Regions from separate parts of the Saccharococcus thermophilus genome, predicted to be linked through region 1. Evidence: predicted binding sites of a transcription regulator. Region 1 holds the regulator's gene; each other region holds the start of a gene.
What was found. The regulator Rex, encoded in region 1, represses fermentation and respiration genes when NADH is low (regulators of the CRP and FNR family bind a similar motif). The targets are predictions, from matches to a motif close to TTGTGAAATATTTCACAA.

Region 1 (3,755 bases):
GTTTGCCGATGAAATTGAAAGAATGATGCGGCAGACGGAACATATACAACTCATTATTGGGCATTGGGGGCTTTTAATACAATGAAAAGGACGCCATTACAATTCGCTTTTTTCTATTTTCTGATGGGGATACTATTTACTTACTTATCTGTTCAAAGCGCAAAAGATACGATTTGGAACTTTTTTACGATTGTGCTTGCCATACTGGCTACGCTTGATTTTGGAGCAGCAATACGTCTCTTCGCACTCCACTTTCGCAAATAAACCTCCCGTTCGATTCACGGGAGGTTTTCCTGTTCCTGTTGCGCCAACAAAACTTTGCGATAAGCAAATTTCGAAATCCAAATGCTTACCTCATATAAAATCGAAAGCGGAATCATCACAATCACTTGCGATAATACATCCGGCGGCGTAATGATCGCAGCCACAATCAATAAGACCAGATACGCGTATTTCCGTATTTTGATCAGCAACATCGGCGTAATCAAGCCGAGCCTTGTTAAAAACATCACAACTACCGGCAGCTGAAAGACAATGCCAAACGGCAAGATGAGCTGAAGCAAAAATTCGAAATATTCATTAATGCCGATGACTTGATGAATGCCAAGATCGTTCGCCAAATTTTGCATAAAGCGAACGACAAACGGAAATAAGACAAAATACGCAAAACTAACGCCGGCTAAAAAGAGGAAAATGGAAATTGGAATATAGCTTAACGTCACTTTTCGTTCTTTTTCATATAACCCAGGGCTGACAAACGCCCAAATTTGATAAAGCAGAACCGGTGCGGTAAGAATAAAGGCAATGACAAACGCAAACTGAAAATAAATTCTGATCGGATCTGTCAAACGAAACGCGTTCATCGTTAATTGTTTCGCTTCACCGGTTCGCTGCAAATACAAAATGACCGGTTCTACAAAAAAGAAGCTCACGATCAAGGCAACGCTAAAAAAAATAAGAACAATAATCAGCCGTTTTCGCAATTCACCTAGGTGCTCATATACCGACATTTCTTTATCGTTCATATGTCAACCATCCTAACTTATTATTGGTCGGCTTTTTTTTCATCCTCATCGGCTAATCCCTTCGTCGCATCCTTGAATTCGCGGAGCGATTGCCCGAGCGACTTGCCCAGTTCCGGAAGCTTTTTTGTTCCAAACAATAATAAAATAACAAGCACGATTAATAAATATTTCACGTTTCGTTCTCTCCTTTATCGAGCGGATAATTTTTTAAAAAATAGACGAGTGACTGCAATTCGACAGCTAAGTCAATATGGTGGACGCGAATGTGTTTCGGCACGTTCAGGCGCGCCGGCGTAAAATTTAAAATCCCTTTAATTCCTTTTCCGACAAGACGGTCTGTAATCCATTGCGCAACATGAGCCGGCACCGTTAAAATCGCTACTGGAATTCCCTCGTGAAGACGCCCTTCTAATTCGTCCAAATGATAGACAGGCACCCCGCCGACTGTTGTACCAACCTTTTTCTCATCCACATCAAATGCCATGACAATTTTCGTATTATTGTTTTTCAAAAAATTATAGTTTAAAAATGCCGTTCCTAAGTTCCCGACTCCAAATAGCGCGACTTCGGTCACTTCGTCTTGATCGAGCGTTTTGCGGAAAAATGACAACAAATAGTTGACATTATATCCATACCCTTTTTTTCCGAGCGCACCAAAATAGGAAAAATCGCGACGGATCGTTGCGGGATCGACTTTGACCGCCTCGCTCAATTCGGCAGAAGAAACACGTTGCTTTCCGGAAGCATGTAAATTTTTTAAAAAACGATAATATAACGGCAAGCGTTTTGCCGTTGCTTGCGGAATTTTTGGCTGTTCATTGCTCATCGATGAATCCCCCAGCACTTCTTTTTTCCCGTTGATAATGGCCCGACTTCCCACCAGTTTTCTCTACCAAATAGGTTGGGCCAATCACCATCCCTTTATCAAGCGCCTTGCACATGTCATACACCGTCAGTGCGCATACAGAGGCGGCCGTTAGCGCTTCCATCTCCACCCCTGTGCTGCCCTTCGTTTTCACTGTGACAGTAATCAGTAATTGATATAACGCTTTTTCTTCCTCCACATGCCACGCAAATTGAATGTCGACACCTTTTAACATAAGCGGATGACACATTGGAATTAAATCTGGCGTTTTTTTTGCGGCCATAACGCCAGCTATTTGCGCAACAGCAAGCACATCCCCTTTTTCGATCGCGTTGTTTGTCATTTTTTCATAAATTTCCTTATTTACTGTCACACTTGTTTGAGCGACCGCTATGCGAACCGTATCCTCTTTGTCTGAAATATCGACCATTTTTGCCCGGCCTTGTTCGTTAAAATGGGTAAATGATGACAACGTAATCTCCTCCCACTATAAACTATACACTATTTTTCGTCATCTGTCTTTTATCGTTTTATTGCGATAAGAAAACAAATTACGCTACACTATTATTGTTAAACGAGAGGTGAATAACAATGATCATTTTACAAGTCAACCAACTGACAAAATATTTTGGCGCTGACCTTATTTTATCGAATATAAAATTAGAAATACAATCCAAAGACCGCATCGCTCTCGTCGGGAGAAACGGAGAAGGAAAATCGACATTATTAAAAATCATTGCCGGAGAACTTTCTTACGATAGCGGAGAAATCATTAAACCAAAAGAAGTGACGATCGGCTACCTCGCCCAAGACAGTGGGCTTCACTCTTCCTTGTCGATTTGGGAAGAGATGATGACGGTATTTGCACCGTTAAAGGCAATGGAGAAGCAATTACGCGAGATGGAAATGCAAATGGGCGATCCCGATTTGCTTGCGGACGCTTCCCGTTACGAAAAACTATTAAAAGACTATGACGCGTTGCAAGAACGCTATAAAGAACAAGGCGGTTACCAATACGAAGCTGATATTCGCTCCATTTTACACGGTTTGCAGTTTTCTAAGTACGATTATATGACGACTCCTGTCCAATCGCTAAGCGGCGGACAGCGAACGCGTCTGGCACTCGGAAAATTGCTTTTAATGAAACCCGATTTGCTTATTTTAGACGAGCCGACCAACCATTTAGACCTAGAAACATTAACATGGTTGGAACAATATTTACAAACGTATCCTGGCGCGATTTTAATCGTTTCCCATGACCGCTATTTTCTCGATAAAATTGTTACCCAAGTATACGAACTGTCACGTGCGACATTAAAGCGGTATAGCGGCAATTACAGCCGTTACCTAGAGCAACGGGCAGAGGAATACGAACGGGAACGAAAACTATATGAAAAACAGCAAGAAGAAATCGCAAAGCTGCAAGAGTTTATTCAGCGCAATATCGCCCGCGCTTCGACCACCAAGCGCGCGCAAAGCCGAAGAAAACGGCTTGAAAAAATGGAAAGAATGGAGAGACCAGTCGGGGATGAAAAAGCCGCTTCGTTTTCCTTCGAGATCGAACGGCAAAGTGGTAATGACGTGTTGACCGCCGAAAATGTGTCAGTAGGATACGATGCGGACCAACCAATTATTCGCAACATCCACTTTCGTATTACACGCGGGGAAAGTATTGCCCTGATTGGACCGAACGGAATCGGTAAATCGACGTTATTAAAAGCGATCGTCAACAAGCTGCCTCTGCAAACAGGGCAATTCCGCTACGGCTCGAACGTACAGATCGGCTACTATGACCAAAACCAGGCCGACTTATCATCGAATAAACGCGTGCTCGATGAGCTTTGGGATGAATACCCTGACAAAAC
Region 2 (3,755 bases), 2.8 Mb from region 1:
TTTATCTAAAATAAACACTAATAAGAAAGGAATAAGAAACGTGATAAACGGTAAAACCCAAGCAAGTGTACGAGATAACTCAATCGGAGTTAAATCTCCCATTTGCGCTCCGACAATAACCGGAATCCCAATCGCTCCAAACGCGCCAGATGCAGCATTGGCAATTAAACAAAGAGCAGCCGCTTTTAATGGATGAAATCCGAGTTCAGCAAGTAAAGCAGCCGAAATGGCAATCGGAACGCCAAATCCCGCAGCACCTTCTAAAAATGCGTTAAAGCAAAAGCCGATGAGCAAGAGTTGAAGCCGCTGATCCTCAGAAATGTTTGCGATACTCCCACGGATAATATCAAACTTCCCTGTTTTCACAGCAATTTTATATAGCCAGACAGCCATGATCACAATATAGCCAATCGGTCATAAACCGTTCGCGATTCCATAGATGGAAGCGGCAATCGCCTTTGAAACCGGCATATGAAAAAAACAAACAGCTGTCACTAAACCGAAACAAAGAGCGAGAAAAGCAGCTTTTACTCCCTTCATCTTAAACACTGTTAAACATAGTAAAAATAAAGCAATTGGAAGCGCCGCAATAAACGCAGAAAGATATACGTTATGAAAAGGATTGTAATGTTGTATCCACACAATGATCACCTGTTGTTATTCTAAGTCAAAATAACGCGAAAGAATGTCTTTTAATACAGTTACGCTATGATGAAATTGCTGTTGTTCTGTTTCATTTAACTTCAATTCCATTACCTCGCGAATACCGTTTCGGTTGATAATAGCAGGTACACCAATATAAACGTTTTGCTCATTATATTGACCATCTAGATAAGCAGAAACGGTTAAAATAGCATTTTCATTGTGCAAAATAGCACGTGTAATGCGGACGAGTCCCATCGCAATGCCGTAATACGTTGCGCCTTTTTTCTCAATAACTTGATATGCCGCATCACGAACATTGACGAAGATATTTTCTAAATCCTCTTTTCTATAGCGATCGTTTTGCGACAATATTTGTTCGATTGGAACACTTCCAATTTCCGCATGGCTCCAAACAGGCAATTCTGTATCCCCATGCTCTCCGATAATATACGCGTGTACATTAGTCGGAGCTACTTGAAAGTATTCGCTTAGCAAAAAGCGGAATCTTGCCGTATCCAGAATCGTTCCCGAGCCAATCACTCGTTCTTTCGGTAACCCGCTAAATTTCCAAGTGGCATACGTTAAAATATCTACTGGATTCGTCGCGACAAGAAAGATTCCATCAAAACCTGATTTCATGACAGAATCGACAATCGTTTTAAAGATATTCATGTTTTTGTCAACGAGATCGAGTCTTGTTTCCCCTGGCTTTTGGTTAGCACCTGCACAAATTACCACCAAATCGGCATCTTGACAATCTTGATAATCTCCATGCCATATATTCATTGGCTTCGGCGCAAATACTTTTCCGTGATTTAAGTCCATCACGTCGCCCTCCGCCTTCTCTTTATTCACATCAATCAACACTAATTCATCCGCGATTCCTTGATTCATAAGGGCAAATGCATAGCTGGCCCCAACGAATCCTGTTCCTATAAGTGCCACTCGATTCATGCATTGTCTTTTCATCGTTGTCTGTCATCCTTTCCCAAAATTAGTTTGTGAAATTATTCACAAATATATTGTGCATTATTTCACAAACTTTATCAAGTATCAACTATAAGAGAAATTTGTCTTTTTTGTTAACATCTCACATTTCGCACCCTAACAAGGTCAAAACAAAGGATTTTTTATTTAGTTTTTCAGAATAACTTTTTGACCAACACAACGAGCGATGGCAATCCTTTTTTTACCATCGCTGGTCGTTCCGTATCACGTTACACGTAGATGCTCTCATCCATGCCCAATCCCTGCAGAATCCTTCGCTGATCAGGGGTAAGGGAGCGATCCAGTGAGCGTTGGATGCGCCCATCCGGCAGCTTGAACAGGACGACGTTCACATATTGAAACAGCTGAAAAATCGCCTGTCCCGTCGGCCGGGTCAGCTTGCGGCCTCCAGGACCCTTCAACGGGTGTTCTGGAGTAATAAACTGACGCACTCGGCGCTGAAAAACGCGGTAAATAGCCAAGGCCAACAGAAACAAATAGCCTAATACTGCGACCCGTTCTGGTTTTTTGACGTAAATCTCATCCGTGAAAAACGGATCTTTCAAAAAAGCGAAGTTCATTTCCACCGAGATCTGCCCTTTATACAGCTTCAAGATCTCTTGGGCATCCATGGGTTGGCCCTTCCATTCCTTCGGAACGGTCGTGACAAGGACAAACCGGGACGCTTTCCGTCTCGCCTGTTCCCACGCGTCTTGGTCGAATTCGACGTCAAGGTGCAAGAAATACAGCGTCTCCACCTCGGGTTCCGCCCCTTTTTTCGGCCGTCCGCGCCGTTTTTTCAGGCGTACGATCTCTTCGACCGCGGCCTCAACCCGATGAAACCGGGGGCGAAGGGACGCCTTGAGGGACGCCAAGGCTTGTTCGGCATCTTCCCGGCAGGAGAAGGGGTGACGCTCCCAACGGGCTTGTTCCTCGCGAAGAAGCTCCGCTTCTTTGGTTCGTTCTTTTTCAAGCGTCTTTCCTTTTCGCTGGTCGAGCGCGCTCGATTCAACAACGATCAGCCGAACGGGGTGGCCTTCATACGTCGAGGCCGTTTCCCATACCCGGTACGTGGCGCCGTTTCTCTCCGCCAACGTAAAGGGATCGCTCCACGTCGTGTCCTCAGCATCCGCTTCGGCCAGCGCGGTTTTCACGATCCGGAGCGACGAAGGGCCTCTGGTGATCAAAAAGGCGTTGGCCGCTTTGGTTTGCGCCAGGGTCTCTTTCGTCATCGCGGCGGAATCGGCCACGTAAATCCATTCGTCTTCGATTTTGGCCTGCTTCAGCTGTTCATGGACACGAGACAGCACCTCGGGATTCCATGTTTTATCGGGCAGGTTGCCATCGTGCACATCGCCGTAAAACGGGATGCCGTCCTCGTTGCCGACCAGTCCGAAACCGATCTGTTTTTGCCAACGATGATGGCGGTTGTAGCCATGTGTGATTTGTAAGGCCTCTAACGAGGCCGATTCATACGCGCCGTAAACGGTCTTGTCCGTCGTATCGGCGTGGAAGGCTCGGAGGGAAAGGCCTTCTTTTCGATAAATATGAATCAAGCAAGTGCTGATGACGTTGTGAATGCCAGCCTCATACAGGCGATCGAGATGACGGGCCAACGCATCGTCGTTCAACCAGGAAGGATGGAGATCGGGACGGATGAGTTTCTCACAATCGACCTCCTGAGCCCAATGTTCCAAGTGAACAAGGGCTTGCCGGCCGTCAAACACATTGTAGAGGATGGCCTGAACGGCATCGCTGACTCGCGTTTGGCACTGCGGATCGACGGGCACGAGATGGTCAATCAATTGAGGCAGACCCAGTTTCTTGAATAGGGCACTTATTATATTCAAATAAGAATTGCGATAGACCTTTTTGACTTGAACGTTCATAAGTGAAAAACTCCTTTACGTTCCTTGTGTGTCAAGGATTCATTCGACATCGGAACGAAAAAATCCTCCCGATTTTCGTCGAGAGGGTGCGAAATGTGAGTAACATTTTGGCCGCACAACAGTATTTTTGTATCACTACATTCAGTTCCAGCAAGCAATCCAATAAACGAAAAAAATGGTCTGTCATTATATTAACCATAATACATACTACATATACTCATTTTCATAAAAAAT
Region 3 (3,755 bases), 1.1 Mb from region 1:
TCAGGGAATACACCCCGCTGGATGCGTTGTAGACCGTTAAATTAAAAGCTTTGTTCAAGGAACTGACCATCACCCTTGGGAACAGTCCGACGAAAATCGATGATACTGTTAACACGATCCCAAGCCCTGTCATGGTGAATGCCATTCCTTCGCGCTTATTGGAAATGAAAAAGTATGATAATCCAACAGCAAGCACAATTAATACGACAATAATAAGTTCAAGGATAGGGCGCGCCTCAAAAATATCTGTCATCAACCAAGAAAGTCCTACAAAGACGACAAGTGATCCAAATACGGCCAATACCAATTTTTTAGCCAATGCAGCCGACCGATGTCTGATTTCTCCTTCTGTTTTTAATGATAGGAAAGTCAAACCATGCAATAAGCACAGCAATGTAATCGTTAAGCCGCCCCAAATGGAATAAATATTTATAACATCCGAGAACCCGGCTTCCATATTCATATCTTTATGGATCGGCACACCCTTAAGCATGCTTGTAAACAGAACACCTAGAAGGAACGGCGGCAGCATACTTCCGAAAAAGATCACCCAGTCCCAAACATTCGTCCAGCGCGCATCTTCAACTTTGCGGCGATATTCAAAAGCAACGCCGCGTCCAATTAGGCTCAGCAAGACTGCCAGCATCAGTAAGTAATAGCCGCTGAACATCGTCGCATACCAGTGCGGAAATGCGGCAAAAATGGCGCCCGCTCCAGTTATTAGCCATACTTCATTCGCGTCCCAGAAAGGACCGATTGCATTCACCATTACGGTCCTCTCTTTTTGATTACGGGCCAGGAAACGAGTCGACATTCCTACACCAAAATCAAAACCTTCAAGAAAGAAGAAGCCAATAAAGAGTACAGAGATTAAGACAAACCAAATTTCACTCAATTCCATCTTAAACACCTGCCTTACTAAATGGATCTATGGATACCGTTGAATTTGCATCTTGATGCTCTACCGGTCCCCGTTTAATTTCGCGAACCATCAAATAAACCATCACACCTGCAAGAATCGTGAATATCAGCGTGTACATAATGATGGAAAATAAAACGGTCCCTGCAGAAACATTTGGTGATACAGCGTCAGCTGTCGTCATCAATCCAAATACTGTCCATGGCTGACGGCCCACTTCGGTCATGACCCATCCGAAAGTGTTTGCCAAAAACGGAAACGAGATAGCCGGAACAAGGAATTTCAAGAACCTACTGCTTTGCTCAAGACGTCCTTTTTTCCACAGATACAGACCAATCATCGATAATAAGATCATCGCCATGCCAAAGCCAACCATTAAACGGAAGCTCCAATACGTCGTTTTGACTGGAGGAATATAATTCGTACCTTTGCCAACGATTCGATCGTATTTTTTCGCATATTCGGCTTGGAGAGTTTTCATTCCTTTTAAACTGCCTTCAAATTTAGAATAAGATAAATAGCTTAATGCATAAGGAATATTTAGTTCAAACTTATTTTTTTGATTCTTTGTATCAATCCAAGCAAATGCCGACCATGGTGCAGGATCAGGCGTATCTTCCCAAATGCCCTCTGCAGCTGCCATCTTCATCGGCTGTGTTTTCACAAGATATTGCGCTTGGGCATGTCCGCTGAAGGCAGTACCCAAACTGCCGATTAAACCAATAATTAAGGCGATATTCATGGATTTTTTGTAAAATTCAATATGTTTCTTTTTTAATAAGTTATAGGCACTAATACCAGCAACAAAGAATGCTCCGGTACACAATGCACCTGTGATGACATGCGGAAACTCCACCCATAATTGTCCATTGGTTATAAGCGCATGGAAGTCAACCATTTCCGCCCTTCCATTTCTAATTTCATAACCGACAGGTCTTTGCATGAAGGAGTTTGCCGTTAAAATCCAAAAACCGGAAAGCATAGTCCCAATAGATACAAGCCAGATGCTTGCCAAGTGCACTTTTTTAGGTAAACGATCCCAGCCAAAAATCCAAAGACCGATAAAAGTGGATTCTATAAAGAAGGCAAGCAATGCTTCAATGGCTAGGGGTGCCCCGAAGACGTCACCGACAAATCTAGAATAATCCGACCAGTTCATCCCAAATTGGAATTCCTGAATAATTCCTGTTACAACCCCTACAGCAAAGTTAATTAGGAACAAATGCCCCCAGAATTTCGCCATTTTTTTATAAATCTCATTTTTCTTCACTACGTATAATGTCTGCATCAAAGCGATGATAAATGCCAGGCCAATGGTAAGAGGCACGAAGAAGAAGTGGTAGATTGTAGTCAAGGCAAATTGTATCCTTGCCAACATTACTGTATCCATAGTAGTTTCCTCCTTTAAGTATTGCCCCAGAATTTGATCCGAGGAGATATCATGTTCATGGTTTCACATAACCAACTGCATGTTCATAATTTCACATAACTATGCAGCCTATCAACAGCATTCCTCCCTTAATAATTCATCAGAATATGACTTGAGGTGATATCATGTTCACAAATTCACAAAATTAAACATTAATAACATGGGAAACATGAAAACTATGCAGAGAAACCGACCACTTCCCGAGTGACGAAAATAACTCTATTGAACGAGAAGCTTACTAATACTATAACAAAAAAACGATCATAAATTCTTTGAACGTTTGACAAATATGTTACAAAATTAAGGCGAAATTCGTAATAAAAATCGCCAATTTCTTGTCATCCCACTCATCCTATGCGTATAAAAAAGGACATTGGCGGCAACCAATGCCCTATTGATACACAGCTTGCTGCAAGAAATGCAGTGGCCCGAAAAGCGGAATAGTAACCTACCCTAGTTAATGATTAAAATCTCCCCGACTTAAAAATCGAATACAGCAGCCACAAAAACATCATTGTTGCTACGCCGAAACCAATCTCAATCGCCGGGATTTTCCACAACAATGTCGATTGTCTGCCCATTGAAGAGCCGATGATGATGCCAACCATAATGATGCTGAAGGAAAGCAAAACAATGCTAAACGATAAGCGGTTACTGATTTGGTCTAATTTTCTCAATAGAAAATCCAAGTCAGGGATGCCGATCTCCAGGCGTACTCTTCCTTGTTTCATCAGCTTCGTTAACTCTTTTATATTTTTCGGCAGATCCACGAACAGTTCCCCATAATCGGAAAAGCGTTTCCATGCCATTTCCGCTACGTTTTTCGGCCTCATCCGCTCCTTTAGCAGCTGGCGGCCAAACGGTTCGGCCATGTCGATAATACTCAAGTCGGGATCCAATTTTTCCACGATCCCTTCCACCGTCAGCAGCGCCTTCCCTAGCAACGTTAAATCGCTCGGGATGCGAATCGAGTGGCGGAATGCAACGTGAAGCAAATCCTGAACCGCCTCGCCGAGGCTGACTTGGCTCAACGGAATATCATAATATTTTTCCCGTAATTGCTCGATATCTTCACGCAGCTGGCTTACATTTACCCCATCCGGCACCAATCCCATATCCCCGATCGCTTTCATGATTCCATCAGTGCTTTGTCGCATCAAAGCGATAATGAAGGACGATAAATAATATTTCATTTCTGGAGTAATCCGCCCTACCATGCCAAAATCAATCAGTGCAATCACGTCTCCCGGCAAAGCTAACACATTTCCCGGATGGGGATCGCCATGAAAAAAGCCTTCCATAAAAATTTGCTGGAACATTCCTTTTGCCAGCCGCTCCGCCAGAATTTTTAAGTTATAGCCACGTTGTTTCAGCCTCTCCAGTTCCCCTAGTTTGATACCTTCCACA
Region 4 (3,755 bases), 1.0 Mb from region 1:
CGAAAAGTACAATATTTTAAAGACAGAAGCATCGTACAATCCTTTATTGGCGAGAGACCAACGAATTTCCCAAATGCGTCTGACCCGAAAAAGCCGATTACCATCGGAGCGCATATGCTCGGGGATGATTTAATCAATAATAACTATCAGCAATCCGAAGCGCTATACCGTGCAGGAGAAGTGTTTAAACAAGTAGCGCGCGAGTATGCTGTGTTATCAGGCCGCGAATATCCGGTACTCGATTTATATAAAATGGAAGACGCGGAAGTAGCGTTATTTTTATTAAACTCAGCGGCGGAAACGGCAAAAGATGTCGTTGACAAGCTGCGGGCGAAAGGAATTAAAGCGGGGATCATCAGCCCAAATATTATCCGTCCATTCCCAGCCGAAGAAATCCGCCAAGCGTTAAAGCATGTTAAAGCGCTTCTTATCGGGGAACGGGCGGATTCGTACGGAGCACATGGGCCAAACATGACGCATGAAGTGAAATCAGCGTTACAAGAGGATAAAGAAAATAAAACCATTGTGTTAAGCCGCGTGTTTGGCGTTGGTGGGAAAGATTTTTATGCGGAAGATGCGGAAGCATTTTTCCAAATGGCGATCGAGGCAATGGAAAAAGGATACGCAGAAAAGCCGTTTGATTATTTCGGGCATGTGCCAGGTCGCCCTGAAAATCGGCAAACTCTAGTAATGGAGCCAATGCATGGCGATGCGTTTAAAACGGGATTCATTCAAGTCACTCCAGATGAAGAGACGAAGCGGTTAAAAGTTAAAATTCCGCCGCTAAGAGCGCTCACCGCCAAGCCGAAACGGCTTGCTCCAGGACATGGCGCCTGCCCAGGATGCGGGATTTTTCCAGGGTTAGAGCTGTTTTTTAAAGGAATTGAAGGCGATATTGTCGTCTTGTTTCAAACAGGATGCGCTTATGTTGTATCGGCCGCTTACCCGTATAGCTCACATAAACAGACAATGGTCCACAATTTATTCCAAAATGGAGCGGCGACATTGTCCGGAATGGTAGAAGCATTTTTCGAAATGAAACGCCGCGGGGAACTTCATGTTTCTGACGATGTGACATTTGTGATGGTCACAGGCGACGGCGGCATGGATATCGGAATGGGCTCTGCCATCGGAACTGCCCTGCGCAACCATAAATTAATTATTCTCGAGTATGATAATGAAGGATATATGAATACTGGCTCGCAAATGTCCTATTCCACGCCGATGGGGCATATGACAAGTACAACGGGAGTTGGAAAAGCGCAGCGCGGAAAGGCGTTCCATCATAAAGATACGCCGCAAATTATGGCGGCGACGAACATCCCTTACGTATTTACGGGAACAGAAGCGTTTCCGCAAGATTTAGTGAAAAAAGCGGCGAAAGCGCAATGGTATGCTCAGCATGAAGGAACGGTATACGGCAAGCTGCTTATTACATGTCCGCTGAACTGGAAATCGGAAGAACGATATGGCGAACAAATTTTGAAAGCGGCGGTAGATTCATGTTTCTTCCCGCTATATGAAGTAGAACGTGGAAAAACAACCATTACGTATGATCCGGAAGAAAAAAATCGGCGCATTCCGTTAAGCGAATGGCTAAAATATATGGGAAAAACGAAACATTTATTAAAAGAAGAAAACCGCGATCTTTTGATGGAATTGGAAGAAGAAGTTGAACGAAGATGGCGCATACTAAAAGCAAAGCATGAACATCTGTATTTATAAAAAATGCGGAACAATCACGCAGGAAACTCTCTTGCGTGATTGTTCTTTATCTTTGGGTGTGATATCGCTCACAACGTGTTTGCGAAAAACAAGGTACAATCATGACAAAGAAAGGGTAGGAGGGATGATGGATGATGGATTTATGTTGCCATATGGGCGGACAGGAAGAAGTGAAGCTATGCGCGGGATTAGAGCGTTTAAAACAGGAACATGGACCGTTGCGTGAGCTAAAACAGCGCATGTTTGAACTGGCACAAGAAATCGTCGGCGATGAGGAAGAGCGAAATTGGAAGGAACGGTTGCTTGTGTTGCGGGAAAGCGTACAGGCATTGGTGACTGAACTCGATCCGCACTCCGAGCGGGAAGAAGGCGTGCTGTTTCCGATGATGGCGCAGTATATTGGAAGAACATTCGGACCGATTGCCGTTATGGAGTATGAACATGACCAGGCGAAGCAGCGACTTGCTTCCTTTTTAACGAAAACGGCGGAACTTCCGGAAACAGTCGACCGCGAAAGTGCGGCAGCGCTTGCTAATGAGGTAATCGAGGCCTATCATATTTTAGCGGAACACTTTATGAAAGAAGAAAACGTGCTATTTCCGATGGCCGAACGTTTGCTGTCTGACGAAGAAAAAGAAGAATTGGCGGAAAAAATAGGCCAAATATAAAAAAACGGGATGTCTCCTTCTCATAGGAGCATCCCGTTTTTGCATACGCTCAAAAAATCTCCCGCCTCTAAAAGAAGAAGGAGGGAGAAATATGTGAAAGGGGGATTCGAACACATTTTGATCAATGAATGTTATGCGGCTGTTCCGCCTGTTTCGGCATGCGTTTGCGATAGACGACATAGCTTCGGCGCAAGTAGCGAAGCGGAAAGCTAAACACATGCACAAGACGCGTAAACGGCCAGACGGCGAAAATGCTGAGGGCAGCCAAAATATGAATTTGAAACCAAACTGGCACGGTTTCCATGTAAGATGGATCGGGATGGAACAGAAGAACGCTCCGGAACCAAGGGCCGATCGTTGTTCGATAATCGAAACCATGCGAGTCGACATTCAGCAGCGTCGACGACAGCCCGGTTGCAATAACCGTCGCCAGGAACAAGAGGGCGATCCAGTCACCGCGGCTGCTTGTGGCCCACACCCGTTTGACGGTCGCGCGCCGGCGAATCAGAATGAGAAGCCCAATAAGAGCGGCCAATCCTGCCGGAACGCCGCCGATAAGGGCGATGAAATGGTACGCTTCTTCCGTTATGCCAAGCGTTGCGTACACCGATTCTGGAATCAAAATGCCCATGACGTGGCCGACGAACACAAACAAAATTCCCCAATGGAACAGCAGGCTGCCAAGCCGCAATTGCTTCTTTTCCAACATTTCGCTCGATTTTGACGTCCAGCCGAATTGGTCGTATTGATAACGCCAAATATGGCCGCCAATAAAAATTGTTAGCACAATATAAGGGAAAATCACCCAAAGAAATTGCTCCAACACGGTTACACACTTCCTTTCGGAATCGGCGTCACGCCGAGTTCTGCAAGTGCGAGGAAAATCGCGTCAAACACAGTGGCATAAGGGCTGCCGCCCGCGGCAAGCTGCTTCCGTATTTCATCGATGTTATTGACATATGCCGCAAAGAGCGGCACGACGTGCTCCTGTTCCGCATAGGCGGCAAACTCGAGCATAAGCGGCAAATAATCTGGAAGTTCCTGCTCGCTCGTATCAAATCCAGCCGCTTTATAGCGCTGTTTCAATTGCAATAGCTCGAGCCCGCGTTCACGTTGCTCGCCTGTATTCATGTAAGTCACATATAAATTCGTTTTTTTGCCGAAATCAAATGTTTCGACATATTGCTCCATCCGCTTGCGGGCAGGCATGGATTGGATATCGTGAATAAAAGTGCTCATTTTTTCGACGATGGCATCGTTTGGGACGGCGCTGATTGCCTCGAGGCAATCAGCGAGAGAGTCCGCCCATGCTTCATCGGGATAGGACAATAGATGGGAAGCGCATAAAAACACCGTTTGTAT

Region 2: the regulator Rex is predicted to act here: its motif matches at 1,645-1,662, upstream of BDD39_RS14880 (L-lactate dehydrogenase).
Region 3: the regulator Rex is predicted to act here: its motif matches at 2,389-2,406, upstream of BDD39_RS05700 (cytochrome ubiquinol oxidase subunit I).
Region 4: the regulator Rex is predicted to act here: its motif matches at 1,782-1,799, upstream of BDD39_RS05260 (hemerythrin domain-containing protein).

What each region holds. Positions count from the first base shown of each region.
Region 1 is NZ_JAASRS010000001.1:12,997-16,751, forward strand. It holds gene BDD39_RS00055 (CPBP family intramembrane glutamic endopeptidase) at 1-85, shown strand, start outside; gene BDD39_RS00060 (YdiK family protein) at 124-264, shown strand; gene tatC (twin-arginine translocase subunit TatC) at 279-1,025, opposite strand; gene BDD39_RS00070 (twin-arginine translocase TatA/TatE family subunit) at 1,046-1,198, opposite strand; gene BDD39_RS00075 (redox-sensing transcriptional repressor Rex) at 1,195-1,851, opposite strand; gene moaC (cyclic pyranopterin monophosphate synthase MoaC) at 1,841-2,362, opposite strand; gene BDD39_RS00085 (ABC-F family ATP-binding cassette domain-containing protein) at 2,482-3,755, shown strand, end outside.
Region 2 is NZ_JAASRS010000001.1:2,858,374-2,862,128, forward strand. It holds partial or broken gene BDD39_RS14875 (L-lactate permease) at 1-642, opposite strand, end outside; gene BDD39_RS14880 (L-lactate dehydrogenase) at 658-1,614, opposite strand; gene BDD39_RS14885 (IS1634 family transposase) at 1,863-3,521, opposite strand.
Region 3 is NZ_JAASRS010000001.1:1,105,891-1,109,645, reverse strand. It holds gene cydB (cytochrome d ubiquinol oxidase subunit II) at 1-901, opposite strand, end outside; gene BDD39_RS05700 (cytochrome ubiquinol oxidase subunit I) at 903-2,309, opposite strand; gene BDD39_RS05695 (ABC1 kinase family protein) at 2,813-3,755, opposite strand, start outside.
Region 4 is NZ_JAASRS010000001.1:1,019,676-1,023,430, forward strand. It holds gene BDD39_RS05255 (thiamine pyrophosphate-dependent enzyme) at 1-1,725, shown strand, start outside; gene BDD39_RS05260 (hemerythrin domain-containing protein) at 1,857-2,393, shown strand; gene narI (respiratory nitrate reductase subunit gamma) at 2,515-3,219, opposite strand; gene narJ (nitrate reductase molybdenum cofactor assembly chaperone) at 3,222-3,755, opposite strand, start outside.